4 regions of the Vibrio sp. 10N.261.51.F12 genome follow, and region 2 is predicted to be linked to each of the others. Evidence: predicted binding sites of a transcription regulator. Region 2 holds the regulator's gene; each other region holds the start of a gene.

Region 1 (8,194 bases), on a different contig from region 2:
TAAAGTTATGGGCTACGCTAAGCCCGAACTTGTTGAAAAAGTAGTGGAAGTTATCCAGCGTCATGCACCTGGCGATTACACTCCAACTGTAAAACCAAGCGGAAAAGGCACCTATAATGCCGTTTCAATCAACATTACCGCCACGTCTATCGAACAAGTCGAAATCTTGTACAAAGAGTTAGGTGAGATTGATATTGTTCGCATGGTTCTATAATAATTTTAAAAATTCAATTTTTTTTGAAAGCAGCCTTGGCTGCTTTCTTTTTATCTTTCAATAATTTAGATAAAACATGTAGCCAAAGCGTTAAATTGTCACGATTTACTGGTAGTTCAGGCAATCGATCAGGTTTATAATGCGAACACTTTATTAAGTAGTACTAGGAGTGCCGGTGAAGAATCAGCTAGTAGTAAGAAAGCTCGGTCGCAAGGATTACGAACCAATCTGGAAAGCGATGCACGCGTTCACTGATGATCGTAATGACGATACTCGTGACGAAATCTGGCTAGTTGAACACAACCCGGTCTTTACGCAAGGGCAAGCGGGTAAAGAAGAGCATCTACTCAATACCGGTGATATTCCAGTGGTCAAAAGCGATCGTGGTGGACAAGTCACTTACCATGGTCCCGGTCAACTGGTGGCCTACTTCCTCATTAACCTACGCAGAAAGAAATTAGGCGTTCGAGATCTCGTCACTCACATAGAGAACCTCGTCATCAATACGTTAAACACTTATAATATAGCTGCAGCCGCGAGGCCAGATGCACCTGGTGTTTACGTTGATGGGAAAAAGATCTGTTCCCTTGGGCTTCGTATCCGCAAAGGGTGTTCATTTCATGGACTGGCCTTAAATGTCGATATGGATCTTGCCCCCTTTCTAAGAATTAATCCGTGCGGCTATGCCGGCATGGAAATGATCCAAGTCAGCCAACTCGGTGGCCCCAAAAGTATCGCCAGTGTCGAAGAGCAGCTGGTCAATGAACTAATAAAACTACTTGATTACACACAAGTAGAATTCAGCGAAGAAGCATAAGACGATGAGCAAACCTATACAAATGGAAAAAGGCGTCAAGTATCGCGACGCAGATAAAATGGCACTCATTCCGGTAAAGAACATGCCGGAAGAGCAAAAAGAAGTACTACGCAAACCAGAATGGATGAAGATCAAACTACCGTCTGATAGCCAACGCATCCAAGAGATCAAAAAGGCGATGCGTAAGAATAATCTTCACTCTGTTTGTGAAGAAGCTTCCTGCCCAAACCTTGCGGAGTGCTTTAACCACGGTACTGCAACGTTTATGATTCTTGGCGCAATTTGTACACGCCGCTGTCCATTTTGTGATGTTGCCCATGGTCGCCCAAATGCACCTGAATCCAATGAGCCTCAAAAGCTTGCTCAAACCATCAAAGACATGAAGCTCAAGTATGTTGTCGTTACCTCTGTTGACCGCGATGACTTACGTGATGGTGGTGCTGACCATTTTGCGAATTGTACGCGTGAGATTCGCGCATTAAACCCAGAGATTCGCATTGAAACACTCGTACCCGATTTCCGCGGACGTATGGATGTGGCTCTAGAAGCATTAAAAGACAACCCGCCAGATGTCTTCAACCACAACCTAGAAACAGCACCTAGACTCTATCGCAAGGCTCGCCCAGGAGCGAACTACAAGTGGTCTCTACAGCTCCTAGAGAAATTCAAAGCCATGCACCCTGACGTACCCACTAAATCTGGGGTGATGATGGGCCTAGGTGAGACAAAAGAAGAGATAGTACAGGTACTTAAAGATCTTCGCGCCCACGGTGTCACCATGCTGACTCTAGGCCAGTACCTTGCACCGAGTCGCCACCATTTACCCGTTGAACGCTACGTTCCGCCTTCAGAGTTTGATGAGCTAAAAGAAATCGCACTTGATCTTGGCTTTACGCATGCGGCATGCGGTCCGTTCGTGCGCTCTTCTTATCACGCTGATCTACAAGCAAAAGGCGTTGAAATTAAGTAATCGACGATCACCAGCGCTCGATACAAGAAACACGGATTGGCGATGCGCTATCCGTGTTTTTTTTGAGAAAAACATGCAACATGACCATCTCGCACTCGCATTTTCGCCATTTTTAGGTAGGCTTAATGAAAAACATCAGCCATTCAAGGATGTAAGCATGAAACTGCTTAAAATAGGTTTACCGATCATTGCCGCCACACTCATTGCAGGTTGTGCTCAAAACTCCCAGCAAGACAACTATTTAGAGGCCTCCTTCGAGTTATGTAACACCGAAGTCAATCTCTATTCTGTCAGCGACGATGGCCGTGTAAGAGTCGTATGTAAAGATGGCGCTAAATTCTCTATGAATAGTGAAAAGACCCTCGAAATCATGCGAGACATCAATATTGATTACTGTAACGGTGAAGGTCTGGGGCAATTTAACGAGAGTCGTAAATACTATTCCTTCAAGTGTAAATCTGGAACATTACTCAATATCAATAAGTAACGCCAGGCTGTAAATTCCAGACATAAAAAAAGCGAGCTAATTAGCTCGCTTTTTTACGTTAATGCCTTGCGCTGCAAGGCATTAAACATCGAATTACGCGTAAACAGGTAGGCGTTTGCAGATTTCTAGAACCTTCGCTTTTGTTGCTGCTACTACGTCTTCGTTACCGATGTTATCAAGAACATCTGACATCCAGTTAGCCAACTCTTTTGCATCAGCTTCACTAAAGCCACGGCGAGTGATCGCTGGCGTACCAATACGGATACCAGACGTTACAAATGGGCTACGTGGGTCATTCGGTACCGAGTTTTTGTTAACCGTAATGTTAGCAGAACCCAAAGCCGCATCCGCTTCTTTACCGGTGATGTCTTTATCAATCAGGTCAACAAGGAACAAATGGTTCTCTGTTGAGTTAGATACGATTTTGTAGCCGCGCTCTTGGAATTGCGCAACCATCGCTTTGGCATTATCAACAACACGTTGTTGGTACGCTTTAAATTCTGGCTCCATCGCTTCTTTAAATGCCACCGCTTTACCTGCGATTACGTGCATTAAAGGACCGCCCTGACCACCAGGGAAAACCGCTGAGTTCAGTTTTTTGTACATGTCTTCACCAGCATTTGAAAGAATCAAACCGCCACGTGGACCTGCAAGTGTTTTATGCGTGGTAGTGGTAACAACATGAGCATGTGGAACCGGTGTTGGGTAAACACCTGCCGCGATAAGACCCGCTACGTGAGCCATATCAACAAAGAAGTACGCGCCAACTTTGTCCGCGATTTCACGCATACGTGCCCAATCAACGATTTGAGAGTAAGCAGAGAAACCACCAATGATCATTTTCGGTTTGTGCTCAACCGCCAACTGCTCCATTTCGTCGTAGTTGATTTGACCCGCTTCATCAATACCGTAAGGAATCACGTTGTAGTGCTTACCAGAGAAGTTTACTGGAGAGCCATGAGTCAAGTGACCGCCGTGTGCTAGGCTCATGCCTAAAACGGTATCACCCGGATTTAAAAGCGCCATGTAAACAGCACTGTTAGCTTGAGAGCCAGAGTGCGGCTGAACGTTTGCATACTCACAGCCAAAAAGCTCACAGGCACGATTAATCGCCAGTGTTTCTGCTTTATCGACATACTCACAACCACCGTAGTAGCGCTTGCCTGGGTAGCCTTCTGCATACTTGTTGGTTAATTGAGTGCCTTGCGCTTCCATCACGCGAGGACTGGTGTAGTTTTCCGAAGCGATAAGCTCAATGTGCTCTTCTTGACGAAGAGTTTCTTCTTGAATGGCTGCAAATAGTTCCGCATCGTAATCAGCGATGTTCATATCACGCTTTAGCATCTGTATCTCCTGACTCAGATTGTACTGAAAGTTTCAAAAAAACCACACAATGACCAAAAGCAAACGTTTTCGTCACCACATTTGATGAATCGCATGATACATAATTTGATCTAGGTCATAAAGAAAAAAATGGATCTTTTTCATGCAGTTTTTTCATAGTGAACGTTAGATTACATCATGTACCAAGTGAAAATAGCCGTAGAGGTAATCTAAAGTGTCAATAATTCGTTTTACAGTGTGTAAAAATTGAATTACATAGGTTTACCGCAAATTTCACACCCAAGCTATCGAAATGGTCACCTTTTTATTATTATTGCCGCGAATTGTTATTGGAAGACTTTTAACCTGATGGAAAAACACTCACTAAAAGAAGACTGGATAGCCATTTTGACGGGCACCTTTATTGTGGCTCAAGGCATATTCTTCTTACAATCTGCTCAACTACTTACTGGTGGTACAACCGGCCTTGCATTGTTATTGAGCCAGTTTTTGCCGGTTTCCTTTGGTATGCTGTATTTTGCCGCCAATAGTCCATTTTATCTGTTGGCTTGGCGCCGCTTTGGCAAGCGCTTTGCGTTAAGTAGTGCTATCTCTGGTGCATTGGTTTCCATATTTGCTGACAATATGCATCATGTTGTCTCAGTGGACCACATTAATACGGTGTATTGCGCAATAGCAGGTGGGTTGTTGATGGGCTTAGGTATGCTCATTTTATTCCGCCATCGCTCAAGCCTTGGCGGATTCAACGTACTGTGCTTGTTCGTACAAGAGCGCTTTGGGATATCAGTTGGCAAAACACAATTAGCCATCGACTGCACCATTTTACTCGCGTCTTGTTTCTTCGTTGCTCCACCGGTTATATTGGTGTCAATTATTGGCGCCGTAGTACTCAATATTGTACTAGCCATGAATCACAAACCCACACGCTATGTCGTCACGTACGGCTAGCATGACGCAGATTAGACATCAGTAGCAAATTTGAAATCAGTAACAAATTCGAAATCAATAACAATAAGCCCCTCCGAAGAGGGGCTTATTGTTACGTGCTATTGAGTCATGAATGACAAGAAAACGGTATTCATACCGTTTCTATCAATGCAATAAAATCGCCATGGTTTGGTATGGCTTGAGAGTCACAATATTCGTGAGCCTCACCACTTCCTCTTGCTCATAATTACTAATCACAACCGTACCCTTCCGACCATTAAATTGCTCGGCTAGCGACACCTGCACCTCTTCTGCATAGTAGTTATTCAAACAAAGCAATTGGCTGTCCTCGTTTTCTCTTAGGTAACCATGTACCTGACCATGCATTGGGTACAAATCCACATAACGACCATCCGTAATCACTGATAACTCTTTTCGCAATGCGATTAACTGTTGGTAGAAATAAAACACCGAATGCTTATCGGCAAGCGCTGTCTTTGCGTTGATATCAGGATAGTTACTTGCGACCTCAATCCAAGGCGTCCCTGTCGAAAATTCAGCATTAGCTTTGTCACTCCACTGCATAGGCGTGCGTGAGTTGTCACGTGATTTCTGCTGAAGAATAGCCATAATCTCATCGTGATTTAATTCACCTGTTTCCTTCATCACCTTATACATATTGAGGCTTTCCACGTCTCGATATTGTGATAACTCAGAGAACCTTGGGTTGGTCATGCCAATTTCTTCGCCCTGATAGATATATGGCGTACCTTGCATCATATGAACGGATGCGGCCAACATCTTCGCCGACTCGACTCGATAGTGCTCATCATCCCCAAGACGGCTAACCACTCTCGGCTGGTCATGGTTACACCAAAACAATGCGCCCCACCCTTGATTGTGCAACCCAGTTTGCCAATGGTTAAAAATCTTCTTCAATTCAATAAAATCGAATGGCGCAAGCCGCCATTTTTCACCATCAGGGTAATCCACTTTCAGATGGTGAAAATTAAAGACCATAGAGAGTTCTTTACCATTTGTCGCGCTGTATTGCTGGCAGTGTTCTAAGGTTGTCGATGACATCTCACCGACGGTCACTGAGCCATATTTTTGGAAAACGGCGCTGCTAATTTCTTGAAGGTATTCATGCACCCGAGGACCATCAGTATAAAATCGACGGCCATCCCCCGCAGCATCATCCATAAACGCTTGCTGTTTGGAGATAAGATTAATGACATCTAAACGGAATCCATCGACACCTTTTTGGGCCCAAAACTCGATCACTTGCTTCACTTCATTTCTAACCGCAGGGTTTTCCCAGTTAAGATCAGCCTGCTCTTCAGCAAATAAGTGAAGAAAGTACTCATTGGTTTGTTCATCCAGCTTCCATGCTGAACCGCCAAATTTCGATTGCCAGTTATTGGGTGCAGCCTGATTTTTACCGGGTTTCCAGATGTAGTAATCACGATACGGGCTGCTTTTATCCCCTAAGGCTGATTGAAACCATTTGTGCTCAGTCGACGTATGATTCACCACAATATCCATGACGAGTCGGATCCCTCTTTGATGGGCTTGCGCTAGCAACTCATCAAAGTCGGCCATGCTGCCAAAGTCGGGGTTAATCGAGTAATAATCAGAAATGTCATAGCCATTATCAACCATGGGAGAGGCATAGATAGGCGTGAGCCAAATCGCGTCCACGCCTAGTGTCGCCAAATAATCCAATTTAGAGGTAATGCCCTTAATGTCCCCGACTCCCGTCGAACCGCTATCACAAAAACTCTTCGGGTAGATTTGGTAAATAGTGGCCGTTTTCCACCATTCTTGTTGAGTTTGTAAACCCATCAGCGTTATCTCACTTACACATTAAAAAAAGAAAAGCAGAGGTTCATTGCCATGAACCTCTTAAGGGTTACGCACTGGCTAGCTCTAGCTCACCTTTTGATTGTGCGCGCTTATACATGAACAATGTGAGCATGATTGGAACCACCATCGCCACCAGCATTGCGATAAGATAAATAGTCCAATACTGGGGTTGAATTGAAAGGATTCCCGGTAGACCACCGACACCAATACCGTTTGCCATCACACCTGCACTACCACAAATAGCCGCCGCCGCCGCGCTGCCGATCATGGCACTGAGCATTGGGAATTTATATTTCAGGTTGATACCGTACATGGCCGGTTCCGTTACCCCAAGGTAAGCTGAAATGGCCGCAGGAACGGAAATATCACGTTCTCCTTCGCGTTTACTAATCATAATGATGCCGACAACCGCCGATGCTTGAGCGATATTAGATAGTGCGATTAGAGGCCAAATTGGGGTACCACCAAGCTCTTGCATTAGCTGTAAGTCAACGGCATTAGTCGTGTGATGAATACCTGTAATCACTAAAGGTGCGTAGAAAAAACCAAACACAATCGCACCAATGACCGCAAAATCGCCTGTCATTGCCGCTTTAGCAGCAAAGGCCACACCATCACCTAATACGCGACCAAAAGGGCCGATAAAAGCATGGGCAAGAACAACCGATAAGATGATTGATACAAACGGCACAACAACAAGGTAGAGATAGCTCGGAACAATACGTTTTAAATTGGTTTCAATAAAAGCCAACGCAACACCGGCCAACATCGCAGGAATAACCTGAGCTTGATAACCCACCTTTTCAATAACAAAAAGACCAAAATCCCAGACTTCAGGTACTTCCTTACCAATAAGATAGGCATTCATGAGTTGCGGGGACACCAACGTAATCCCTAAGGTAATCCCCAAAATAGGGGTGCCACCAAGCTTCTTAACCGTGGACCAACACACGCCAACAGGTAGAAAGAAGAAAATCGCCTCACCAATCAACCATAAGAACGAGTGCACCGTTGCCCAGAACTGGCTGATTTCCGTTAATGTTTGGCCATCAAACATTCGAATATCGCCGATTACATTACGAAACCCTAGAATCAAGCCGCCAGTGATAATTGCAGGCAAAAGTGGCACAAAGATTTCGGCAAGGTGAGAAATACCACGCTCTACGATGTTCATATTGGTGCGCGCTGCTACCTTGGCCTCATCTTTTGAGGATTCACTTTTACCGGTCATGCTAATAAGCACTTTATAAACCTCATCAACCTCAGTACCAATTACAACCTGAAATTGTCCTGCGTTTGTAAAACAACCTTTTACAAGCTTCAGTTGTTCTAGTGCCGCCTTGTTCGCTTTGTCGGTATCATTTAAAACGAAGCGAAGGCGAGTTAAACAGTGGCTCACGCTGGCAATGTTTTCTTTTCCACCAACACCGTCGATGATGGCAGCAACATCTTGCTTGGCTATATGACTCATCGTATGCAGACCTTTTCTGATAATTGAGACGAGGATCCGCTCATCTCTAATAAATTATAGTATATCGCCTCGCCATGGGAACATTCCCACCACCAAGC
Region 2 (8,194 bases):
CATCATTACTAGTCGTTTCTTCGCTAGGAATCAAGCTTTGTTGCATAGGTGCTTGAGAGTGAGCAACCGCTTCACCGTCTCGAATCAGGCGAAGTTGTGCATCTCGCATATCGTCACCCAACCTCACGTCTGCACCAAACCTGAAGACCGCTTCGCTGATACGAAACTTGCCAGTATCACCGATAGAAATCGTCATACCTAAACGGCGTAAACGACGAAGAGACGTTTTCACCTTATCAAACAGTTTTTCTTTATCGAGATCAGAGCCGGTCGCGCGATTCGTTACGAGACGCATTAGTTTGGTTTCATCTGCCAATGATAGAATCTCTTCGTAGAGTTCTTGATTGGTGAAGATACCTTCATGCGCAAGACGCTCAGGGCTCAGATAAAGGAAACACAGTACTTTTCCGACCAGCATATCGAGCTCTGAAAGCACGCTTCGTCCAATCAACGTTGTAGAACGTGGTCTTAGGTAGAAGAAGCCTTCTGCGGCTTTCACCAGTTCGGTGTTATAGCGTTGATAGAATGAGGCTAGCTCTAGTTCAAAATCACACAGTAATGCGTGGTTGTCTAGGTCTTCCGACGAGACGTGTCGCCCTGCTCGAAGGGCACTATCGAGTGCGGGGAACAGGGGATTAGTGATTGCTTTTGCCAGTTTCTCTGACATGTATTCGTCAATATTTGTCGATGACATTTGCTTGTACCTTTGCGCCAAAATCGTTGATCGCTTGCCAGTCGGGCTGAATAGCCGCGTAGTCAGATTGTGAATAACCGAGTCTGACGGCTTGATCGATCACGATTCTTGCTAAATCAAAATGATGTGTTTGAGGATGGGCGGTTAAATAGTCTCTTAGTACTCGGCCTAAATCGATGGCCGCACCACGTTCTCTGTGCACTTTCAACATCTCAGCGATGCGCTCTGCAAGCTCATCATTCACTTGTTCAAATTCTTCGTATTCGACGTCTAATGGTACGGCACCCGTCACTTCTTCATTGCGCAGTACGAGGGCATCATCACGTAGGTCTGACAGCTTCTCAGCGTCAGCGTAGGTCAGATACCAAGGCGCATCAAAATAGTCCGTGACCGATTGGCGTAACCGTTGGCTAAACGCTCTGTTTTGGTCCATATCAATCGCGGTTCGAATGAACTTGTGCACATGACGGTCGTAGCCGATCCAAAGGTCGATGGCCTGCTGTCCCCAGCTAATAATGCGGTCAAGCTTCATTTGAAGCCCAAACAGTGCCTCACCAACAAATTCGAGCTCATCATCACCGTAGACGATCTCTTGAATATCAAGAATCTGGGTTTGTAGTTCATCACCAGCTGCCTGCAGCGTATCTTGCAATTCTCTAAGATTTGCAGACGTTTCTGATAGCAATGATTCACAGTTATTGATCGCCTCTCGCCAGTCTTTATTTAGTAGCTCTGCGATCTGCTGTTTCATTAATTGCTGCTGTTCATCCATGACACGTTGGTTAAGATCAATCTGGTCGAAAATTTCCCCAACCGAATACTTTAAAACGCCAAAGACATTTTTACGCCAATGGCCAACCGTGCCACCTTCTTGCGCAGACACAATGGCCTTCGCCATCTCATCAGCCACCATAGACAACTGAATCGATAAACGTAGCTTAGAAAATTCGCGATGTCTGACGTAATAGTCGGTAATACCAATCGCCAATGGACTCAAGCGATAAATGCTCGCCCCATCGGTCACTTCACTGGTAAAACGACTCATGAGCTTCTGTTTTACGAGCTCATTAATCGCATTATTTGCGCGGAATGCAGATGCATCACCGGTCTCATCAAACTGCTGGGTTACGATCTTGAACGCGTCATGCAATTCTCCTTCGCCCAGCTCTTCATCAAACCTTTCGTTACTCAAAACTGCGATAGAAATGAGAAACGCCAACCGTTCTGTTGACAGATTTAATGAAAAATCATGCTGTTTAACCCATCCGACAAGTTCGTCAATAGGTTTGTCTCCAGCAGGAAGAGCGTGTTCACTCATGATCTTTCCTGTTCATTTTTTTGTGCCCATACATGAATATATCGACCCATAGAGAGATAAGGCTCTTGCCGACACAGCTGTTGCTCTAACTTCAGAACCTCTTCAGCCGTGTAATCTCCCATGTACTGCATATTGCCGATGTAATCACTAAATGAGCGAATGCCAGATTTACCATGAATCGTAAATCCCGCTTCCTCAATCCACTGATACACCTCGTCTGGCTTCAACCCCTGTTGCGGCTGAAGCTTAAATCTTTTTCTATGAGGCATTCCATCCAACACATGCGGGATATTGCCACAAATGACATTCTTAAACACCAACCCATGATGGTTATAGAACATAACGGAGGCAACGCCACCGGGTTTGACTTGCCTTAATACGGTTTTAAGCGCTGATTTAGGGTCAGCTAACCATTCCATAACGGCGTGAAACAACACGAGGTCGACGGGGCCTTCTAACTGCTCATCAATATCTTGGACCGCACTGTGGACCCAGCGATACTGTGCCTGAAGACCCTTTTTATCTACGTCAGATTTCGCAAGTTTCAGCATCTCGGACGATAGGTCACATAAGGTGACATGATGGCCCCTCGCCGCAAGCCTTTGCGAAACTTGCCCTAATCCACCACCTGCATCTAATATTTGCAGTGTTTTTCTAGTATCATCCAACACGGCAAGAGCGTGGGTTAAGTCTTCCCAAACAATAGTTTGGCGTATTTCTCCCTTCTCTGAGCCGTAAATATTTTTTGCAAATTTGTGGGCGATATCGTCGAAATTACGGTCTTGCATCACGGTTTATTAAGTTAAGATAGCCAATCGGACTGCTATTCTGTCATATAAGTGACAGGAATAAAGGGGCAAGCTCCTTTTTTAGCGTTAAGTGGTGTTTTTTCGGACTATTAGTTTATGTTTGAGCTGAAAAAAATCGTGTCATCCCTTCTAATGCCTTTGCCAGCTATGCTGATCCTAGGTTTTTTGGGACTCGCGCTTATTATGTTTACTGCAAGGCGCAGAATAGGATGCATGATTATTCTTGTATCACTTTGTGGGATTTTTCTCATCGCCTTCCAACCTTTGTCAAGCCGATTATTGATGCCATTAGAGCGTCAATACAAGCCTTTCTTACCGATCAACGAAACGATTGACTATGTCATGGTACTCGGTGGGGGTCATACTGTTGATGATGATTTGCCTCCGACTTCGCAGCTTAGTCGAACCTCACTTATGAGGCTCAGCGAAGGCATACGAATTATGCGTATGTACCCTGGTGCAAAAATGATCCTCTCTGGATACGCAGGTGGCACCGATGTCAGCCACGCAAGAATGATGGCGAAGGTCGCACTGGGACTTGGTGTCGCTAAGTCCGAGATTATTTTGCTTGAAACCGCGAAAGACACCTGGGAAGAAGCAAGACAAGCCACCGCATTTGTCAAAAACAGAAAATTGGTTCTTGTGACGTCAGCCAGTCATATGCAAAGAGCGATGTACGAGTTTGAATCTGCAGGCTTAGTACCCTACCCTGCGCCCACTAACTTTTTGGCCCAAAAAGATATTGAGCAAGCATGGCAAAAATATACCCCGCAAGCTCGCTACCTCGAACAAACAGAGCGATACTGGCATGAAACCATGGGGCTGGCATGGCAAAGGTTACGTGACTGGGTTGCGAGCGAGGGAGTGTCGTCTACAGATGAGCTCACGCCTGAAGATAATCCACTTTCAACGTTAGAAGGTGACGACGATGCAACCGTTGTAGGAAAGAGTAACGTTGAGGGTGAACAGGGAAATGAAGGCACGCCATTGGATACCAGCACTGACAAGGCCCTTAGCCCACCCGCAGAATCTGCTCAACCTTAGCTAGGGATAATATCATCTCGCTCTAATTGCTGTGGTTCTAATTGCTGTGGTTCTATGTGCGCTGGTTCTAAGTGCGCTGATTCTAAGTGCACTGGCTCTAAGTACATTGATGTAAAAAAGCCAGGCTGTGTTAAACGCCTGGCTTTTTTAACGATGGAGCTCTGTTTTTTAATGATGAGACACGCTATTTTTGTGAAAGAGTGCAACCTACATCGTTAAATTAAACGTAGTCGCTAGTCACCCGCAAACATATATCCTTCACCATGAACCGTGATGAATATTTGTGGGTTTTTCGGATCCGCTTCCATTTTAGTGCGCATACGTCGGATTAATACATCAATAGTGCGATCATTTGGCGCGTCAACTCGATGACTGATCATGTTCAAGATTCGCTCACGACTCAGAACTTGATTAGGGTAAGTAGATAACGCGACTAAAAGCTCATACTCGGCTTTTGTCAGTTTGACTGGTTCACCATTGCAACTTAATGAGCGGCGCTGTTTATCGAATAACCACTCCCCAAAGTGCACAACATGCTCGTTCTCGGCACTTTGTGATATTAAGGGCTGCTTACGAGCTTGAGCAATACGCCACAGTAAGTTTTTAACTCTGACCAATAATTCTCTTAATTCAAACGGTTTCGTTACATAGTCATCTGCGCCCATTTCTAGGCCAACGATCCGATCAATACTATCAGTACGACCTGTTACCAATATAATACCGATATCAGACTGGCTACGTAACTCTCGAGTTAACATCAGACCATCTTCACCAGGAAGATTGATATCAAGCATGACAAGGTCGACACTGGAAGACTGCAATACTTGTCGCATCTCTTCACCGCTTTCAGCCTCGCTTACTAAATAGCCTTCACTCTCAAAGTAACCAGACAACTTGCTACGCGTAACGACATCATCTTCAACTACTAATACGTGATAACTCATATTCACCGTTTCTATTCTATCTATGACCGAAGCCATTCTATTCATAATTAGTCACAATTCTAGCGGACATTACGGTATTGTGTAGAAAGTCGTGCTTTTATTGATTCAAGACAAGAACACTTTTTATCCACTATATGCAATCAGAACCTTGCCCATCTGGTGTCGCTTTAAAACCATCAACCGCTCTTTTATTCATTTATCTTCATAAACGTTCGATTTTTTTCATTATTGCCCTTACTGCTGTTCATTTTTATTGTCTAAAATAAGGGCAAGACTTTTGGAGAGAACAAGATGCAAGAATTGAAAGCATTTAATGAACAACGTGCAGAGATATACTGGTGGCTTTCTAGCCTATTTGCCAAAGAGCTCACTCAACAAGAACTGGATAAATATCACAGTGTCGAAATACGTTCTTTTTTGAGCGGTCTCGGTGAAAACCCATCACTCGAAGCGCCGATCAATACACTCATTGATGGCTTGAACCGATTACAGACTCGAGAAGACGCCCAACTTGAGCTATCCGCAGATTTTTGTGACCTATTTCTTAAATCAGATAAGCATGGCGCATTACCTTATGCCTCAATGTACATAGGTGAATCAGGTCTTCTCAATGATAAACCGGCTAATGACATGACCGAGCTGTTAAAAAAACACAATGTCGCCGTCTCTGAAGACTTAAATGAGCCAGCCGATCACCTCGCGATAGAGTTGGACTTTCTCGGCAACCTTATTATTCGTTCTAATGAACTGGAGTCCGAGGCGCACATCAACAACGCATTATTAGAGCAAGCTGATTACCTTAATCAGCACCTGATGACATGGCTGCCTCAATTCGAAAAAAAATGTAAAGAGTATGATGTATTTGGATTTTACGCCGCGGTAGCAACACTCCTCATTGCATTTTGTCAGTTAGACCTTAACTATTTAACTGCTGAGTAACCGATGCAGACACCGCTATCAATCAAGGTGGCGGTGTTACCCCATATTAATTTTAATTTATCATCAAATTTGTCGGTTGAAACGTTGCTAGAGTCACCGACTAGCATTACAATCCGCCGTTTCAATGCGAAAACCAAATTTTAGTGCCCCATGCTTTCCTATCTTTAGCTATTATGTCCTTGTCAGGTGAATAGCTAACCCACAATTGGAATCCAATGTTTCACTAGGTTCACTTACTCGGTACGCATTCCATACACCAAAGCGCTTTTTTAATTAAACAAAGCTGCATTACCGCAACGACGTTTTTGCTGACCATACGCAAAAGCCGTTACTAATAGGATAAAGCTATGGCAACAATCAAAGATGTCGCCCGTCTAGCTGGCGTTTCAACTACTACTGTGTCTCACGTTATTAACAAAACACGTTTTGTTGCCGAAGCCACACAAGAAAAAGTCAACGCCGCCGTAGAAGAACTCAATTACGCGCCAAGCGCCGTTGCGCGAAGCTTAAAATGTAACTCAACAAAAACCATCGGTATGTTGGTTACACAATCAACGAACTTATTCTTCTCCGAGGTTATCGATGGCGTTGAAAGCTATTGCTATCGTCAAGGTTACACATTAATTCTGTGTAACACTGGTGGCGTGTATGAAAAGCAGAGAGATTACATTCGGATGCTAGCAGAGAAGCGCGTCGACGGTATTCTCGTTATGTGTTCAGATCTCACAGAAGAGCTTCTTAGCATGCTTGATCGTCACTCCGATATTCCTAAAGTGATCATGGACTGGGGTCCTGAGAGCTCGCAAGCAGATAAGATCATTGATAATTCGGAGGAAGGTGGTTATCTCGCCACAAAATACCTAATTGATAAAGGTCATACGGACATCGCATGTTTGAGCGGTCACCTAGAAAAAGCGGTGTGCCAAGAACGCATTATTGGTTACAAGCGTGCGCTATCAGAAGCCGGCATCGAAATGAAAGAAGACCGTATATTTGAAGGTAACTTTGAGTGTGACACAGCGGTCATCGCAGCGAATCGTATTGCCGCAATGGAAGAACGACCAAGCGCCGTGTTCTGCTTTAACGATACGATGGCGTTAGGCCTAATGAGTCGTTTACAACAACTCGGTTTGAACGTACCAGAAGATATCTCTGTGATTGGTTACGATAACATTGAGCTTGCTGAGTATTTTTCTCCACCACTGACGACGGTTCACCAACCGAAACGTCGTGTCGGAAAGAACGCCTTTGAGATTTTGCTAGAACGCATAAAAGATAAAGGTCATGACAAACGTATATTTGAGATGCACCCCGAGATAATTGAACGCCACTCTGTCAAAAACCTGACAAAAAAATGACAAAGGCGCCTAGTTAGGCGCTTTTTTTTGATCTTGTTCCCAGATTTTATACGCCTTATTGTTAGTTTATGTTACCTCTTAAGCACAAATACCCGTCTAATTTTTGAAGCAACATCACACTTTAGTTATATCTCAATGCAGATTAGCGCATTTTTTCTTTATTCTAACAAAGTCACGCACAGGGCAAACCATCTGAAAAGTTGGGACGCAAAGCCTCCGGCCTAAACCATTTATGGTAGGTAGCGGGGTTACCGATGGCAAAGGACACTGAATTCTTGTTTTTAATTTAACAAGGAATTGATGCCTGTTTGCTACACTCTCGGACCTGATTTTGGTGACACAATCAAATAACACCGAGAAAAGACAAATATGGACAATCCAATATTAAAAAATTCGATGCAGTTGTTCGCTCAACTTGGAAAAGTCAAATCCCGCTCTATGTTCGGTGGATTTGGCATTTTTGTTGACGATACGATGTTTGCATTAGCAGTGAACAGTAAATTACACATCAGAACTAACCCAACAACCGTCGCGACATTCAAGCAAAACGGCTTCAAACCTTACGTTTATAAAAAGCGCGGATTTCCAGTAGTGACAAAATATTTTGCCCTACCTGAAGATAGCTGGGATGACAGTGAAATAATATTGAGCTACGCACGCTCAGCGTTGGATTACGCAAAAGATGAAAAAGTAAAACAATCTGACTGCAAACCAACCCGATTAAAAGATCTCCCGAATTTACGTCTTGCAACAGAGCGCATGCTCAAAAAAGCGGGGATAGAATCGGTGAACTCACTTCAAGAGCATGGATCCGTTGAAGCCTTCAAGGCCATTCAAAAAACACACTCGACAAGTGTCGGTCTCGAATTACTTTGGGCGTTAGAAGGTGCGATTAATGGTACTCACTGGTCTGTGATTCCACAAGCCAAGCGCGACGAGCTAGCCAATCATATCAATTAGTACTTGCTCTCTCTTACTTATAAAAAAATCAGCCCATTAGCTGATTTTTTTTTATCTGTTTGAAAGTTAAATTCCGATGTTCGTGTCTTATACTAAAGATGCATTATCGACATGGAGTAGGACATGAG
Region 3 (8,194 bases), on a different contig from region 2:
CTTTTGACGAGAAACAGCGCCAACCACCGTTGGGACACTCGCGTCATAACGATCACGAATTTTAACGGTTTTTCGTTTTTCAAAATCTACGCCGTTAAGGTGTTCAATAAACGTCGTCACAAAGTGTTGGCGCGTTTGCTCCCCATCGCTGACGATATCAATCCCAGCCTGCTGTTGTTCTTGTAAAGACACGCGCAAAGCGTCGTGTTTACCATCGATTAATTCGTCACCCTGTAACTTCCATGGTGACCACAGTGTTTCAGGTTGTGCAAGCCAAGACGGTTTTGGCAAACTGCCTGCGGTTGACGTGGGTAATAGTCTTTTCATAATCAAGCCTGTTTGTATTTGGGGACATTAAAGAAAGTACTGAGCAGACCATTGTTCAAGAACAAGGTTATAGGGCTTAATAAAGTGTTCTTCGGCAAATTTTCCCTGAGCAATCGCCAACTGGCCGCGTTCTTCTCGGTCATAAATAATCTGAGTAACGGAGTGATCGGCATTCTTCAGGTTGGGTTGATAGCATTGCCCAGCCGCCGCATTCGCATTATAAATCTCAGGTCGGTAGATTTTTTGGAATGTACCCATCGTGCTGACCGTACTGATGAGTTCAAGATTGGTGTAATCATTAAGCAGATCACCAAAGAAATAGAAAGCCAGCGGTGCAACGCTATTTGATGGCATGAAGTAACGAACTTGCAATCCCATTTTTTTAAAATACTGCTCGGTTAACGAGGTGTCATTTGGCTGATATTCAAACCCTAGTACAGGGTGCTGATTGTCAGTACGGTAATAAGTTTTGTTGTCAGAAACACTTAGGCATATTACTGGCGGCTTATTAAAGTGCTTTTTATATGTAGGTGAGTTGACAAAGCAATTAAATAATTTGCCATGCAAATCACCAAAGTCTTCTGGGATACTAAAGTGTGGTTGGTCTTTATTATGCTCAAGGAGCAGGACACTAAAATCATAATCTCGTACATAAGAAGAAAAATTATTACCTAATATCCCTTCAATACGCTCGTTAGTATTATGGTCGATAATATTCGTCTTCAATACTTCAATGGAAGGAAAAGCCTGACCGGACCCTTCAATGTCTATATCGACTGAAATGATGTCAAGTTCAACAGAATATCGCTCACCATTAGGGTTATCCCAATGAGCTAATGCATTGAAACTGTTATTGATCATCGTCAATGCGTTACGCAGATTCTCTTGGCGGCTATCACCTCTAGCCAGATTGGCAAAGTTAGTTGTGATGCGAGTATTGTCTGAAGGTTGATAATGCTCATCGAGACAAATGCTCTTAATGGTAAAGTCGAATTCTGTAGTCATGGTTATCTAGTACCTAAAATTGTTGTCTTATTGTCTCGAATGATCTTAATGAAAAGTACGTTAAGATCTGAGTGAGCATTTATAATGAGGTCGTACAAACTCCGTTGAGTAAGTTTTGACGTTCACTTAAAGGTTTTATTTCCGTTCGATATTTTCCCTTGTGCTTAACGTTTTTATACGGATATAACAGCATGATGAAAAATGGTTTTACTTCACATTCAACATGAAGAATATTCATGATAAATAATTCTTGGTATTGCGATTGAGTAGAGGTGATATTAATAAGGTTAAAAAAGAATTTAACCATATTTATATTGTGGCTTAAGCCCATGAATTACTCAGAGATAAATAAAGGTGAGTGAAATGCTGATATTAATTTATTAACGTGCACTTTTAAGACGTGGCGTTGGTTTTTAGCAGGACGATTAAGCATCGGTGGAGGGTCGATAGGGTACGCCAGTTTAGGTGGCCGTGAGTTTGCATTAACAGATGGCTTTGCTGGGATTGTCTATTTACCGATGCTATTGGGTATTGTAAGTACATCTTAGTGTACTGCCCCTTTCAGCGCCCAAGCCACTCATTATCTGCCCGCTTCAACGATTAAGCAGTGATTTACAGTTCTGATGTTGGTCGTCGCTGTGAATATGGTGGCGAATTAAGCCTCTTCATCGATAGTGTTTATGAAAATTGGTAAAAACCTATAATATTAATGGGTTATGTATCTTTCTTTGATTGAATGATAGGTCTTTCGATTTATGTTTTCGAGCTGAAAGTCTTTATTTGTCTTACCAAACATGAAACCTTCGATTCTACCTATTGCACACGCAAACGTTTACCTGTATTTTCTCGCCACTTAAATTTTTACTAATATCTTGTTGAGCGACCATTTGATGAACGGTTGTCCAACAACAATGAGGAATAACCATGAGTGAGAATACATCCGCTGCAACAGGCAGTTGGCTCGATAACTTCTTTTTGATTTCCAAACGCGGAAGTAACGTTCGTCGTGAGGTTGTTGCGGGCTTAACGACATTTTTGGCGATGGTGTATTCGGTTATCGTCGTACCAAGTATGCTTGGCGTAGCGGGTTTTGACCAAGGGTCGGTATTCATTGCAACGTGTTTAGTGGCTGCGTTTGGTTCTATGCTGATGGGCTTTTGGGCTAACCTACCAATGGCGATTGGTTGTGCTATCTCACTAACGGCATTTACCGCGTTTAGTTTGGTTTTAGGGCAGGGCATTTCGATACCCGTCGCGCTAGGCGCCGTGTTCTTGATGGGGGTTATTTTTACCGCGATTACCGTCACTGGTGTTCGACAATGGATTTTAACCAATCTTCCTGAAGGTATCGCTCACGGTACGGGCATTGGCATTGGTTTATTCTTGCTATTAATCGCAGCGAGTGGTGTTGGTCTAGTCATCAAAAACCCGGTAGAAGGTCTGCCTGTTACGTTAGGTGAGTTCACTTCTTTTCCAGTCATTATGTCCATGTTGGGCCTTGCGGCTATTTTTGGATTAGAGAAGCGCCAGGTTCCTGGTGGGATACTCTTTGTCATCGTTGCGATTTCTGTGTTTGGTCTTATTTTTGATCCTGCTGTGCAATATCAGGGCTTTTTTGCATTACCGAGCATTGGTGGTGAGAATTCTTTGATGGGGACGATGGACATTATGGGGGCACTCAATCCGATTGTATTACCAAGTGTATTAGCATTGGTGATGACAGCAATCTTTGACGCAACCGGGACCATTCGAGCGGTGGCGGGTCAAGCCAATCTTCTTGATAAAGATGGCAACATTATTGATGGTGGTAAAGCGCTCACCTCTGATTCTGTGTCGAGTATTGTTTCTGGCGCCGTGGGCGGTGCTCCAGCAGCCGTTTATATCGAGTCTGCTGCAGGTACGGCTGCTGGTGGTAAAACAGGTCTTACTGCGGTAGTAGTGGGGGTTTTATTCTTATTTTTGTTATTCCTTGCACCTATTAGCTATTTAGTTCCTGCATACGCGACTGCGCCAGCGTTAATGTACGTGGGCCTACTAATGCTAGGTAATGTTCGTAAACTGAATTTTGATGACTCGGTCGATGCATTATCAGGCTTGGTTTGTGCGGTATTCATCGTGCTTACTGGAAACATTGTGACAGGAATAATGCTAGGTTTCTTATGTCTCGTTGTAGGGCGTCTGTTCTCTGGCGAATGGAAGAAGCTTAACCTTGGCATTGTCTTAATTACCATCGTCTTAGTGGCTTTCTATGCGGGCGGTTGGGCGATTTAAATCTTAACGACATCAATTTAGTTTTAATACCCAGTCAATTGGCTGGGTATTTTTAATAAAACTTAAGAGCATGACAGAATCGATTGGTACTTATCCCGTCAAGATCCCTCAGTTTTCTCCTAGTTGAATTTGGCTAGCAATACTCCTAAGGTTTCCATTAGAAAAATTACTGTATAAATTCATCTTTCGTCCACCCTTAATACGCCCAAGCAAGGTTGGGATCAAAGTGGGGTAGAGGAGGGTTGATTAGTTTCAGTGTATTGCGCGAGATTTTAGACGTTTTTGAGGGCTCAGAAACGGTGAAACCCCGATGTTGGTAGCATCGGGGTTTCGAATTTCTTTAGATTACTTAGTTGGTAAGACTGAGAATCTTTTTATGCAAAAGGTTGGATTTATCCAACTAATTCCTTGGTAGGAAATTAGATACGGATGAAGTCCATGTGCTCAACCTTTGGCTTGTACGCGTGACGTTGAACGTCTTGCGGCTTAACCTTAACTTCTGCGCCGTCAATCAATAGAGTGATTGCTTCGTAGAACTCAGGCTTGTCCATTTGGTTGATCACTTCATCGTGCGTAAGCGCGATAGAGATAGGTGCTGCTTCACCACCGTAGATGATTGCTGGGAATTTGCCAGCGTGACGTAGGCGGCGGCTCGCACCCTTACCTAGTTCAGTACGTACTACTGCTTCGAATTTCATAGTATTTACTCTCAATTAGTAAAATTAATAAATGCCGTTCTAATCTTAGCGACCTAGTTAGAACATATATCGTTAAAAAAGCATCAAAGATACTCTCAAAACGAGCGCGGATACTAACATTCAATAGTAGTCTGAGCAATAGATTCGGAGTGATATCTATAGATTTTTTAATCCTTTACTGCTCTTAACGTCAGCGTTGCTTTTAAACCACCCAATTTGCTTAAAGAAAGAACAAGATCGCCACGATAACCATGAGCCATTTCACTGACGATGTTTAGCCCTAGACCTGTACCCGGAGTGGTTTCATCTAGACGTACACCGCGTTTTATCACATCTTGGCATTGTGCCTCTGGGATGCCGACACCGTCATCTTCGATGATGATTTGAATGGCGTCGTTATCCAGTGCGAGAGAGTGAACCCGTATGAGGCTTTCTCCCCACTTGTATGCGTTTTCTATTAAGTTACCCAGCATTTCGTCGAGGTCAGTCTTTTCAACCGCGACGAACAAGTCGGGGTCCAATTCGTTAATAAGCGCAATTTCTCGCTGTGCGTAAACCTTATCAAACGCCAAAGACATTGCGTCTACGCGCTCACTTGGGTTTGCTTTCACCGATAGGATGTTCATTGCACCGGCCATACGTGCTCGGCCTAAGTGGTAATCAATCTGTGATTGAATTTGAAGTAGGGCGGGCGCCAGTTTATTTCTATCGGCTTCGTCTAGGTTCGCTTGCTCGTTTTTCAAGATGGACAACGGAGTTTTTAGTGCGTGAGATAAATTACCCGCGTGGTTTCTTGCTCTGGCGAGTAACTCTTGATAATGGAAAATCAATGCGTTGAGGTCATTCACTAATGGTGCGATCTCTTTTGGATATTGCTCGTCTAAGGATTGACGCTCACCGTTTCGCAACATTTGTAGCTCTTTTTGCATCTTGTTAAGTGGGCGGAGTGACCAGCTAACTTGCGCGACAACGAGGCTGAGAAGGCCTAGCATCATAATGCCGAGTATCACCCATACTTGGTTTGTTAAGGTGTGCAGTGCTTTGTCTATAGGATCTTCGTCTTGTGCGACAATAATAGTGACACCGTCACTTATATCTGGAAGAAACACCGTTCTTTTTATCGCGACAAGGCGCTCATCACGCGCGCCAAAATAAGAAGACGCGTGTGCGCGCTCTTTTTGCGATATATCTTTGTCCCAAAGTGAGCGAGACCGTAGCGTATCGGCAGGGGTTTTGATGTGCCAATACAATCCACTATAAGGTTGGTTAAATCTAGGGTCAGAAAGGCGTGACGACAAAACTAGGCGACCTTGCTTATCTGTTTCTAAGTTGGCCGCAATTTCATCCATAGAGCGTCCCAATTGTGTTTCTAGATCTTGAACCAGATACTCACGAACCAGGCCTGGGATGATGACACCCGCTGCGATGGTTATTACCGACAGCCACAACGACGCTGCAAGAAGTAATCGGGTTTTAAGGCTGAGTTTTTTAAACCCAGCCTTCAGTGATGAAGCTCGAGAAGGAACAATGTCTTGTTTAGGCATTGAGTTGGTATCCAAGACCTCGTACTGTTTTAATAATTTTCGGTGATATCTTTTTGCGGATGCGTCCAATAAACACTTCAACCGTATTTGAATCACGGTCAAAATCTTGTTTATAAATATGCTCGACTAGCTCAGTGCGAGAAATGACTTTATCCGCGTTATGAACAAAATACGCAACGACTTTGTATTCAAGCGCCGTAAGGCTTACGGCCTGACCTTGCCACATGACTTTTGACGATCGCGTATCCAAGCTTAGATCGCCCATCTGTACGATGGGAGAGGCGTTTCCTGATGCTCGGCGCAGTTGAGCTCGAATGCGTGCGATAAGTTCGATCATCTCAAATGGTTTGGTTAAGTAATCATCTGCACCAGCGTTCAACCCTTCCACTCGTTGGCTTAGGGTGTCGCGTGCGCTCAATATCACCACAGGGGTATTGATATTCTCGTCACGAATGCCTTTAAGAACGGTTAACCCATCGATTTTCGGTAATCCTAAGTCTAGGACAATAACGTCCCATTCTTCGGATGTTGCACGGTAAAGTGCATCAATGCCATCTTGTGCGAGTTCAGGCACCCATTCGGCACTCTCGAGCGTTGCTAAAATTTGTTCACCCAATTTAGGGTCATCTTCCACTACAAGAATTTTCATTATTATAATCTCTTCGGTATCTCGTCATAAACTTATGATGACTTATCGTTATGTTGAACGGCCGATATATGGTTTGACGCGCCTATTTTTTTATCACTCTTTGAAGATTATGGCCTTTTATTTCCATTAGCTCCAATGTGGTCGCGTTGTACTCAACCTGAATAACATCTTGTTCGTGCATAAGTTTTAATTCGTAGGTCCACTCATTATCGTCTTCTTCGAGCTCGACTTTGATTACTCGCCCGTTCAGATCATTCTCGACGGTGGCGAATAATTCTGAAAATGGCCGGATTAAGCCATCTTGTACCGCTTCGTACACCTCATCTTGGTCTTCATCAAATTCAATTCGAGCGTCACCAAGAGGGACATCTTGAACGAGCTCATGGCCATTAGGTGAGTCAGAGAAAAACTCGGCATGAACGGTTGCCGGCAGTATCAATATAAAAGATAGCGCGATTAAGGGCAGTTGGGAGTTCAAAAATGATCCTTTTGGTTTAATGGTCATGTTAAGCACCTATCAGAAGAGTTAATGGTTACTGTAATGCAAAGTATAATGTTTTCAATATGAATAGAAGCTGAATGCTATGACTTCAACTCGTCATCAAAGATTTTATCGCGAAGTTTCCAAAAACGACCACTTTTTCGTGCGATGACAAAAGCGGGCAAACGGAATCTATGTTGATTGTTTACAACCTTAGTCGGTGAGGTTGCATCAAATTCTCGGTGCTTATCAGCAAGGTGTGGTCGCACAAACCGGGCAAGGAACCCTTCTTTTTGTTTCTTTGTCGTGAGCGACCAAAACTCACTGACTTGCGCCTCATTCTCACCAATGTAATTCACACGAAGACTACTTTTACCCTTGTTGTCTTTGTGTACAGATAGTGACATATCGATACACTCAAACACGAGCGCGTCTTTTAAATTTAACGCTTCTTTTAGTTTTTTGTCGGGATCAACCAAGGTTGCATCGCATTCATGACAAATTCTCGCTGCGATATCATTATCGGCGCCACATTCGTTACAGTATTTAGCCCTAAATCGATAGTTACAGTGTTCACGCTCTTTGGTGTCTTCATCGGTAAAATATCCTTGGCACTTACGTCCAAAATGCTCGAGCAGGAAACCATTACTGTCGAGCTTGCCCCAAAAGTTATTATTAAATCCACACGCAGGGCAAGGGATGGTAATGATCTCGGAATCCGAATCGGGTTTAGGATTGCCTATCTCGGGTTGATATAAATCGTATGTATTCCCTGCATAATCGAGCACAAGGCATTCCGTTTTTCCTTCCGAAAGGCGAAGGCCTCGTCCAACAATTTGTTGATATAACCCAACGGATTCTGTTGGACGAAGAATGGCAATGAGGTCAACATGCGGTGCGTCAAAGCCTGTTGTTAATACGGAGACATTAACCAAATATTTAATTCGTTTTTCTTTGAAGTCATTGATGATGGAATCGCGATCAGGTGTCGGTGTATCACCGATGACGATTTGGCTGCTATCGGCAGGTAATAATGCGAGTATCTCCTGAGCATGGCGAACGGTTGCTGCAAATATCATGATGCCTTGTTTATCCGCACTGTACCGAATGATTTGCTCGATGATTTGTGGTGTTGCTCGCTTTGACTGTTCAATGACGAGGTCTAACTCTGATTCTTTGTACTTTCCCATACTCGAAGGTTTAAGCTGCGAAAAGTCAT
Region 4 (8,194 bases), on a different contig from region 2:
TATCCATCGCTATTAGACTAGTAAACTGTTATTAGATTAGTAAAATTTGTTCGAGAATTGGCGAAACAAACGAAAAAAACCTCTAATCAGCGATCAGAGGTTTTTCGTTGTCTATACAGTGATGTCTTTCATGTACAAACTGCCTAATACGTATTATCGATGACTACCCGAGATTAGCGGTTATCGTCGTTATTACGCTTATGCTTAGGTACATAGTTAAGAATGGATACCGGTACGGGGTGACGCGGCTCAAACCCTTCTATTTCGACACGCTCTAATAAGTGCCCTAGACGGCTTTCAATCATGCACAGATTCTTAAAGTTATCTCTCGATACCAGTGACAACGCTTCACCAGCCGCTTCGGCACGGCCTGTACGACCGATACGGTGAACGTATTCATCGGCAGGGAATGGCAAATCGTAGTTGATAACAATCGGCAGGTTTTCGATATCGATACCACGCGCCGCCACACCCGTCGAAACCAAATACTGAATATCACCGGCCTTAAAGTCTTCAATGAGCTTTTGGCGTACTTTTTGGTTACGCCCACTATGAAAGGCTTCTGCGGCAATGCCACGCTTCTCTAATTGACTCACCAATTTCGCGGCACCATGCTTGGTTTCGATAAAAATCAGCGCTTGCGACCAGCTGTTTTCCGTCAACAAATGGCTTAGCAATGACGATTTGATGTCTTTATCCACCGTCACAATCCATTGCTTGATGTTACCTTTAGATGCGCTGTGTTTGGCAATACTGATCTCTGACGGATTATCAATCGCGCTTCGTGCAAGCTCGCGTACCGGATTAGACAGTGTGGCTGAGAATAATAAGGTTTGCGCGTTTTCAGGAACACGAGCGATGATCTTATTAATGGCTTCAATAAAGCCCATATCAAGCATCTTATCGGCTTCATCTAACACCAGACATTCAACTTCATCCAGGTGTATTGCATGTTGTCCATATAAGTCGAGCAAACGACCCGGTGTCGCCACAACAATGTCGACACCCTCAATTAACGCTTGTTTCTGCGGAGCATAATCCACGCCGCCATACATCGCCATCGACTTAAGAGACAGCTCTTGACCGTAGGTTTCAATGCTTTGATGAACCTGCTGAGCAAGCTCACGTGTAGGCGTCAATATCAACGCACGAGCGCGCTTTTTACGCTGTGTCTCACCACGGCTCAGTTTTTCTAAAATCGGCAGGACAAAGCTCGCCGTTTTACCGGTGCCGGTTTGCGCCGCCGCAAGAAGGTTATCGCCATTTAAAATGATAGGAATGGCTTTAGTCTGAATCGTGGTTGGCTTGTCATAACCCACCTTTTCAATCGCATTCAGTAGTGGGGTACTGAGCCCAAGCTTGGTAAACGGCATAAAAGAGTCTCTCATAGTGTCGATGACGCGCTAACAATAACGCGTGATGAATGACGCGCAATAAGATGGTGATAGTGTAGCAGATACATTATATATCGTAGAAAAAGCAAAACCCCTGATAACTCAATGAGCTATCAGGGGTTTCTAAATAGTTGGCGCGCCCTGTAGGATTCGAACCTACGACCACATCCTTAGAAGGGACGTGCTCTATCCAGCTGAGCTAAGGGCGCGCTACAGGGAAAGGATTATACGAGATGAACTCGGTAAATCAATGGCTTTCTTACTCTTTGTGATTCAAATGCCCAAAAAAAATACAACCTGTAGGTGGAAGATGAGATTTTAAACGAAGCAAACGTTTGCTTTCTGGCTTTTGAAATACTTTTCTGGGACAATGCACACAAAAATAACAGCCAATTAACTTTCTCAAGGAAAATTATGACTGCTCAAAACATCGATGGGAAACTGATCTCTCAAACTGTCCGCTCTGAAGTCGCAGCTCGAGTTAAAGCTCGTACAGACGCAGGCCTAAGAGCGCCCGGCCTAGCGGTTGTCCTTGTGGGTGAAGATCCTGCTTCTCAAGTTTACGTGGGAAGCAAACGCCGAGCTTGTGAAGAAGTCGGATTTGTCTCGAAATCTTTTGATCTTCCTGCAACCGCGAAGCAAGAAGAATTATTAGCCTTGATTGATACGCTAAATAACGACCCAGAAGTCGACGGTATTTTGGTGCAGTTACCACTTCCTGCTGGCATTGATGACACTCGCGTCCTAGAGCGTATTATCCCAGAGAAAGACGTAGACGGCTTCCACCCATACAATGTCGGCCGCCTAGCACAACGTATGCCTAAGCTTCGCTCTTGCACACCAAAAGGCATCATCACCCTATTGGATCGCTACAATATCCAAATGCGTGGCAAACATGCCGTTGTGGTTGGTGCATCAAATATTGTTGGTCGCCCAATGACCCTTGAACTATTACTTGCAGGCTGTACCACAACCACATGTCATCGCTTCACTAAAGATCTAGAAGGGCATGTTCGTCAGGCTGATATTGTTGTGGTTGCCGTTGGTAAGCCTAACTTTATTCCAGGTAACTGGATCAAAAAAGGGGCCGTCGTGGTCGATGTCGGCATCAATCGCATGGACGATGGCAAACTTGTCGGCGATGTCGAATACGACGTAGCTAGAACAAACGCGAGCTTTATCACGCCGGTACCAGGTGGTGTGGGTCCGATGACTGTCGCTAGCCTGATTGAGAATACAATGATCGCTTGTGAGCAGTTCCACACCAGTAAAAAATAGCCAAGCGTTGTACTAATAAAGTAAAAAAGAGTGCGGGTTATTATACTACCTAAGACCTGCACTCTCTTGAGCAATGCTCAGCACTCACTTCCTCCCCCCCTGAAAACCTATCTATTCCTCTTTTCATGCTCATGACACTTCTACTAACATGCGAAACCCCATTTCACACCAAATTCATTAACCTAAGCTTTTTTTGCTCAAGAAGATAAAGCTCAGTACCTAGTGCAAACCATAATCAGTGCTGTGAATATAATCCGCGTGGTGAATCAATAATAAAGCCGTGTTAGCGCCATAAGAACACAAATTCAATCACCGACGGGATGACCTCTTTCCCTGTATTTATAGCGGCATTTATTTCAATCTGGTCATTTTATCTACATATTTGTTTCGCTGTAGTCACATCTAATTGTCACCAAGCCATACAACACTAAGGATGTTACTTTAATTAATAGGACATCACGTATGCCTGCTTTTATGTCACAAAGCGTGAAAGCGTTTTTGTTTTCTAGTGATTCGAAACCGAGTCGATTCACGAACACTGAAACGCTCTATACCCCTACATTTAAAGACAAAGTCACTACCCTACGTTCTTACCTGAATATCGATAACCTTCTCAATATCCATGCGCCCAACATTCCAATAGACTCCCTTTCCCAACACGACATTGACCAAGAGAAACAAGACTGTGTCTTTCGGCTCGGCCACTCAACCGTATTGATGAAGCTAGACGGGAAAATCTTGTTAACAGACCCAGTAATGACTGAGCGAGCTTCCCCACTCGATTGGGCTGGTCCCAAGCGATGCCATGCATTGCCTATTTCTATCGCGGATCTTCCAACCATCGACATCTGCATGATTAGCCACGATCATTATGATCACTTAGACAAATCAACGATCAAGCAAATTCACCACAAGGTCACCCGCTTTATTGTGCCTGCGCGAGTAGGCGGACACCTCCTCGAATGGGGCGTGCCATCATATAAGGTGACTGAATTTAACTGGTGGCAATCACACACCATCGGCACTATCCGTTTTGTTTTTGCTCCGGCCCAGCATTTTTCTGGTCGGTCGTACAAAGCGCGAGACACCTCGCTATGGGGGAGTTGGATCATTCAAGCATCAGGCGCAAATATTTATTTCAGTGGCGACTCTGGCTACTTTAGCGGCTTCAAAGACATTGGCGATCGGTTTGGCCCCTTTGATCTTACCCTCATGGAAACCGGTGCCTATGACGAAAAGTGGGCGAGTATCCATATGTTTCCAGAGCAAAGTGTACAGGCACATTTGGATGTCAAAGGTCGCTACATGCTACCCATCCACAACTCAACCTTCGACTTGTCTTACCACGCCTGGAATGAACCACTTAAACGCGCCCAACAAGAAGCTAAACGACAAGGCATTAACATGATTTGTCCGAAGATTGGCGCTAAGATCGTCCTATCCGAGTTAGGGATAGCCCCAACACCCGGGACGTGGTGGGAATCGTAATCTTACTCATCACCTATCATGAGGTTTCACCAAAAGATAAGTTCGAGTTAGCCGTGATGGTTCACAGTGAACGGCATGACTCTACGTGGTGTATGGCATTCGGTCATAGCCTATGGCGTATAACGATAGTACTTATAAATCAAGGCAATAATTCAAATTGACTCTCAATTTTCACGTCGGGAATGTTTGACAATTGCCATCTTTTACCTTGGTCACAGTATTGCGCTTTGTACATAGTTAACACTAGGGCAAATAGGAATACTCATTCAATCACGAGGAAAAAGGTATGTTCAAGAAAAGCGCCGTCATTACCGCAGAAAGCGGACTTCATACACGCCCAGCCGCTATGTTTGTTAAAGAAGCAAAGAAATATGCCGAAGATGTAGAAATTGTCTCTAAAGGAAAAACCGCTACCGCCAAAAATCTATTTAAGATCCAAACCTTAGAATTAGTGAAAGGCACAGAAGTGACCGTCCAATCATCCAACCGACAAGCCGTTGATGAACTGACGCGGTTTTTAGAAGGTGTCACTGGCTAGTAAGCTAGTACCAACTCTATAGTTTACGCCAATAAAAAAGGTCTTAATATCATGGTGACCTTAAGACCTTATTCGCTAGCTTACAGGTTTAATCCATTGCGATTCGATCAGCGAGATGACTGACGGCAAGTGCAAAATAGTACGAACGATTCCACTTCATTAACACGTTGTAGTTGTTGTACACCAAGTATACTCGCCCATTTTCTTCATCCGGCATAATTAGCCAAGCTTTCACATCTTCATCAAGTTGAGGTAATGGCTGCCCGTCATAGCGTGTCACACCTAATTTACTCCACTCTTGAAGATACTTACCCTTTTCTGCTTCTCGTCCTTGAAGATCCGGAGAAATACCATGCGGAACCTTAACCTGGCGCCCCCAAGTATAATCGTCATTCCACCCCGATTGCGCAAGGTAGTTAGCCGTTGAGGCGAAAACATCCGCTTCCGTATTCCAAATATCTTTCTTTCCGTCACCATTACCGTCAGCGGCAAAGCTAAGGAATGAACTTGGCATAAACTGACTCTGGCCCATGGCACCCGCCCACGACCCTTTCATCTTGTCAGGCGCAATGTGTCCTTCCTCTAGAATGGTTAACGCTGCTAAGGCTTCTTTACGGAAGAACGCCTCTCGACGCCCCTCATACGCCAGTGTTGAGAGTGCATCAATGACGCGATAATTTCCTGTGTAAGTACCGAAATTACTTTCAACCCCCCAAAGCGCAACGATAAACCGTGACTGGACGCCGTATTCATCAGCTACCGCTTTCAACTCTGAGTAGTACTGACTATGTAATTCTTTGGCCTTCTTCACTTTCCAGTCAGGAACCGCGCGAGGAATATATTCATCAAGCGTGAGTTTTTTCTCTGGTTGATTGCGATCGGCCGTAACGGCTCTTGGTTTGAATTCAACGCCTTTAAAGGCCTCGGTGAGTATCTGATCTGAGATGCCAAGTGATTTAGCTTCTTGCTTCAAGCCCTCAACATAGTCTTCAAAACTTTCCTTTTCTGACGCTAGGACGCTCGCTGATAAGCTTACCCCCAACACAACTGACAACATTCTCTTCAAAGTGCCCTCCCCAGAGCGTCTTCACTTCTTCCTGACGTTTGGCTTTTCACAAACCTATTGGTTCTAAAACCTGATTATCAGCCCCTGCTTTCATAAACAAATGCTTGGTACTCATGGTTCTAGTTTTAGTATTTTCTGCTGTTTGTATTTACTTTCGATGACGGGTTGTTGAGTCTTTATCTTCTCGGTCACCGTTATCTTTTTGGTCCCGGCAACGTTCTTGGTTACCGCTATCGCCTCCGTGGCCAGCATAACGGATGCGGACCTCATCCTGTTAAACCAATATCATCTATTTGTTTTTTGCTTTCTGAGCTTTGTATTGCTCCAGTAGGTTCTCTTTTGGTGGCGGCACTTGTAAGAAAAAACCATCTTCGACAAGCGCTTTTTTTACTTTTTCAATATCAACCTGCGCTAGCGTGCGGCCATCCAACTTTACAACCATAACAAGTGTTGGTCTTCCGAACATTTCCAGTAGAGCGTCAGGAACCTGTGAAAAGTCATCTTTTTTGGTGATGTAGAGGTAAGCCCCTTCTTTTTTAGCACTTTTATAAATTGAACAAAGCATTGGTATGTCTCTTTTATCACCGTACTTTTCACCTATAAAAAGGCGATACGGTATGTTTAATCGAAATTGACAGTAAATTATCTATTTGCGAGCAAGATAGCTTGCTGTCTTTAGTGTTGAAATATAACATGATTAGCCTAACCTAAAGCAATGTCATTGGCACAAGGAATTGATCATCAATGTCACCATCCCCTGATTTGAAAGGCAGTAGCTTCACTTTATCGGTGTTGCATCTTTCTGACAACGATGTGTCTAAAGCAGTTCAATTTCTGCAAGATAAAGTCCAGCAAGCACCCACATTTTTTGCGGCTGCCCCCGTTGTATTAAATATCAGCCAAGTCCACGGCGATATCCACTTTCTCGACCTAAAATTAGGTATTGAAGAAGCGGGAATGATCCCTGTTGGCGTGACAGGTTGCCAAGATAAGCGAACACAGAATCGAGCCTCTGAAGCAGGCTTTGCGATTATGACGGCCAGTAAAGCACCCGCGAAAGCACCCGCACAAATGGAGCCGACTAAAATAGTTCGTAGCCCCGTTCGTTCCGGGCAGCAAATTTACGCCAAAAATGGCGACCTGGTTATTTTAAGCCATGTGAGCGCAGGCGCTGAAGTGATTGCTGATGGCACAATACACATCCATGGCACATTACGAGGACGCGCCATCGCCGGAGCAAGCGGCTCTACTGAAGCGAAGATTCTGTGTAACGATTTACAAGCCGAGCTGGTCTCCATTGCTGGAAATTACTGGCTCAGCGAACAGATTGAAAGTGAATACTGGGGAAAAAAAGTAATGTTTGGTATGACCAACGACACCCTCAGCTTTGACATTCTTACGATATAAAAAAAAGGAATACGAATAATGGCCCGCATTATTGTTGTAACGTCAGGAAAAGGTGGCGTCGGTAAGACCACATCTAGTGCCGCAATTGCCTCTGGTTTAGCGCTAAAAGGCAAGAAAACGGCAGTGATCGATTTTGATATAGGTTTGCGTAACCTTGACCTCATCATGGGCTGTGAACGTCGCGTCGTCTATGACTTCGTCAATGTCATTAACGGCGAAGCAACGCTAAATCAGGCACTAATCAAAGACAAACGCACGGATAACCTCTTCATCCTTCCCGCATCCCAGACGCGTGACAAGGATGCATTAACACGTGATGGCGTGCGTCGAGTACTCGACGACCTCGATGAAATGGGTTTTGATTTTGTCATTTGTGATTCACCCGCAGGAATCGAACAGGGCGCGTTGATGGCGCTGTATTTTGCTGATGAAGCCATCGTGACGACGAACCCAGAAGTGTCATCGGTTCGAGATTCAGATCGAATCCTGGGTATCTTAGATTCAAAATCACGCCGTGCAGAAGAAAGCCTTGAGCCAGTGAAGCAACACTTGTTGCTAACCCGCTATAACCCAACGCGCGTGAATCAAGGCGAAATGCTGTCGGTGGAGGATGTAGAAGAAATCCTACATATTTCTTTATTAGGGGTTATTCCGGAGAGCCAAGCTGTCCTTAATGCCTCAAATAAAGGTGTACCTGTCATTTTCGATAATGAGTCAGATGCCGGATTGGCCTATAATGACACGGTTGAGCGCTTATTAGGAGAGCAGGTGGACTTCCGCTTCCTAACGGAGCAAAAGAAAGGTATTTTCAAACGTTTATTTGGGGGTTAATGCATGTCACTACTTGAATTTTTCCGCCCACAGAAAAAAAATTCCGCAAACTTAGCAAAAGAGCGTTTGCAGATCATTGTGGCTGAACGTCGCAGTGAAGGCTCACCATCACCCTCTTATTTACCGCAATTGAAAGAAGACATTCTTAATGTCATTGCTAAATACGTCGATATTGACCCGTCGATGGTGGAT

The links. The regulator PurR, encoded in region 2, represses purine synthesis genes. The targets are predictions, from matches to a motif close to TNANGNAAACGTTTNCNTNA.
Region 1: glyA (serine hydroxymethyltransferase) is a predicted target of PurR. The motif match lies at 3,888-3,907, and genes of this name have one in related genera.
Region 3: AB4405_RS20390 (NCS2 family permease) is a predicted target of PurR. The motif match lies at 2,153-2,172, and genes of this name have one in related genera.
Region 4: folD (bifunctional methylenetetrahydrofolate dehydrogenase/methenyltetrahydrofolate cyclohydrolase FolD) is a predicted target of PurR. The motif match lies at 1,718-1,737, and genes of this name have one in related genera.

Annotation. Positions count from the first base shown of each region.
Region 1 is NZ_JBFROV010000001.1:329,784-337,977, reverse strand. It holds gene ybeD (DUF493 family protein YbeD) at 1-214, shown strand, start outside; gene lipB (lipoyl(octanoyl) transferase LipB) at 390-1,031, shown strand; gene lipA (lipoyl synthase) at 1,036-2,001, shown strand; gene AB4405_RS01435 (hypothetical protein) at 2,159-2,488, shown strand; gene glyA (serine hydroxymethyltransferase) at 2,582-3,832, opposite strand; gene AB4405_RS01425 (YitT family protein) at 4,181-4,780, shown strand; gene treC (alpha,alpha-phosphotrehalase) at 4,925-6,604, opposite strand; gene treB (PTS trehalose transporter subunit IIBC) at 6,672-8,096, opposite strand.
Region 2 is NZ_JBFROV010000016.1:253,510-261,703, reverse strand. It holds gene mukE (chromosome partition protein MukE) at 1-694, opposite strand, end outside; gene mukF (chromosome partition protein MukF) at 675-2,012, opposite strand; gene cmoM (tRNA uridine 5-oxyacetic acid(34) methyltransferase CmoM) at 2,009-2,803, opposite strand; gene elyC (envelope biogenesis factor ElyC) at 2,918-3,865, shown strand; gene torR (two-component system response regulator TorR) at 4,099-4,809, opposite strand; gene torD (molecular chaperone TorD) at 5,101-5,748, shown strand; gene purR (HTH-type transcriptional repressor PurR) at 6,096-7,106, shown strand; cyclic di-GMP riboswitch class I at 7,279-7,362, shown strand; gene AB4405_RS11425 (TfoX/Sxy family DNA transformation protein) at 7,476-8,066, shown strand; gene AB4405_RS11420 (TVP38/TMEM64 family protein) at 8,190-8,194, shown strand, end outside.
Region 3 is NZ_JBFROV010000038.1:110,243-118,436, reverse strand. It holds gene AB4405_RS20405 (methionine synthase) at 1-327, opposite strand, end outside; gene AB4405_RS20400 (DUF1852 domain-containing protein) at 355-1,332, opposite strand; partial or broken gene AB4405_RS20395 (sulfite exporter TauE/SafE family protein) at 1,773-1,943, shown strand; gene AB4405_RS20390 (NCS2 family permease) at 2,257-3,603, shown strand; gene rplY (50S ribosomal protein L25) at 4,023-4,301, opposite strand; gene AB4405_RS20380 (ATP-binding protein) at 4,469-5,845, opposite strand; gene AB4405_RS20375 (response regulator transcription factor) at 5,838-6,494, opposite strand; gene AB4405_RS20370 (PepSY domain-containing protein) at 6,577-6,999, opposite strand; gene AB4405_RS20365 (DEAD/DEAH box helicase) at 7,077-8,194, opposite strand, start outside.
Region 4 is NZ_JBFROV010000028.1:9,345-17,538, reverse strand. It holds gene AB4405_RS16175 (DEAD/DEAH box helicase) at 174-1,373, opposite strand; tRNA gene AB4405_RS16170 (tRNA-Arg) at 1,527-1,603, opposite strand; gene folD (bifunctional methylenetetrahydrofolate dehydrogenase/methenyltetrahydrofolate cyclohydrolase FolD) at 1,809-2,672, shown strand; gene AB4405_RS16160 (MBL fold metallo-hydrolase) at 3,135-4,160, shown strand; gene AB4405_RS16155 (HPr family phosphocarrier protein) at 4,447-4,698, shown strand; gene AB4405_RS16150 (lytic transglycosylase domain-containing protein) at 4,787-5,764, opposite strand; gene AB4405_RS16145 (YcgL domain-containing protein) at 6,054-6,329, opposite strand; gene minC (septum site-determining protein MinC) at 6,509-7,171, shown strand; gene minD (septum site-determining protein MinD) at 7,190-8,002, shown strand; gene minE (cell division topological specificity factor MinE) at 8,006-8,194, shown strand, end outside.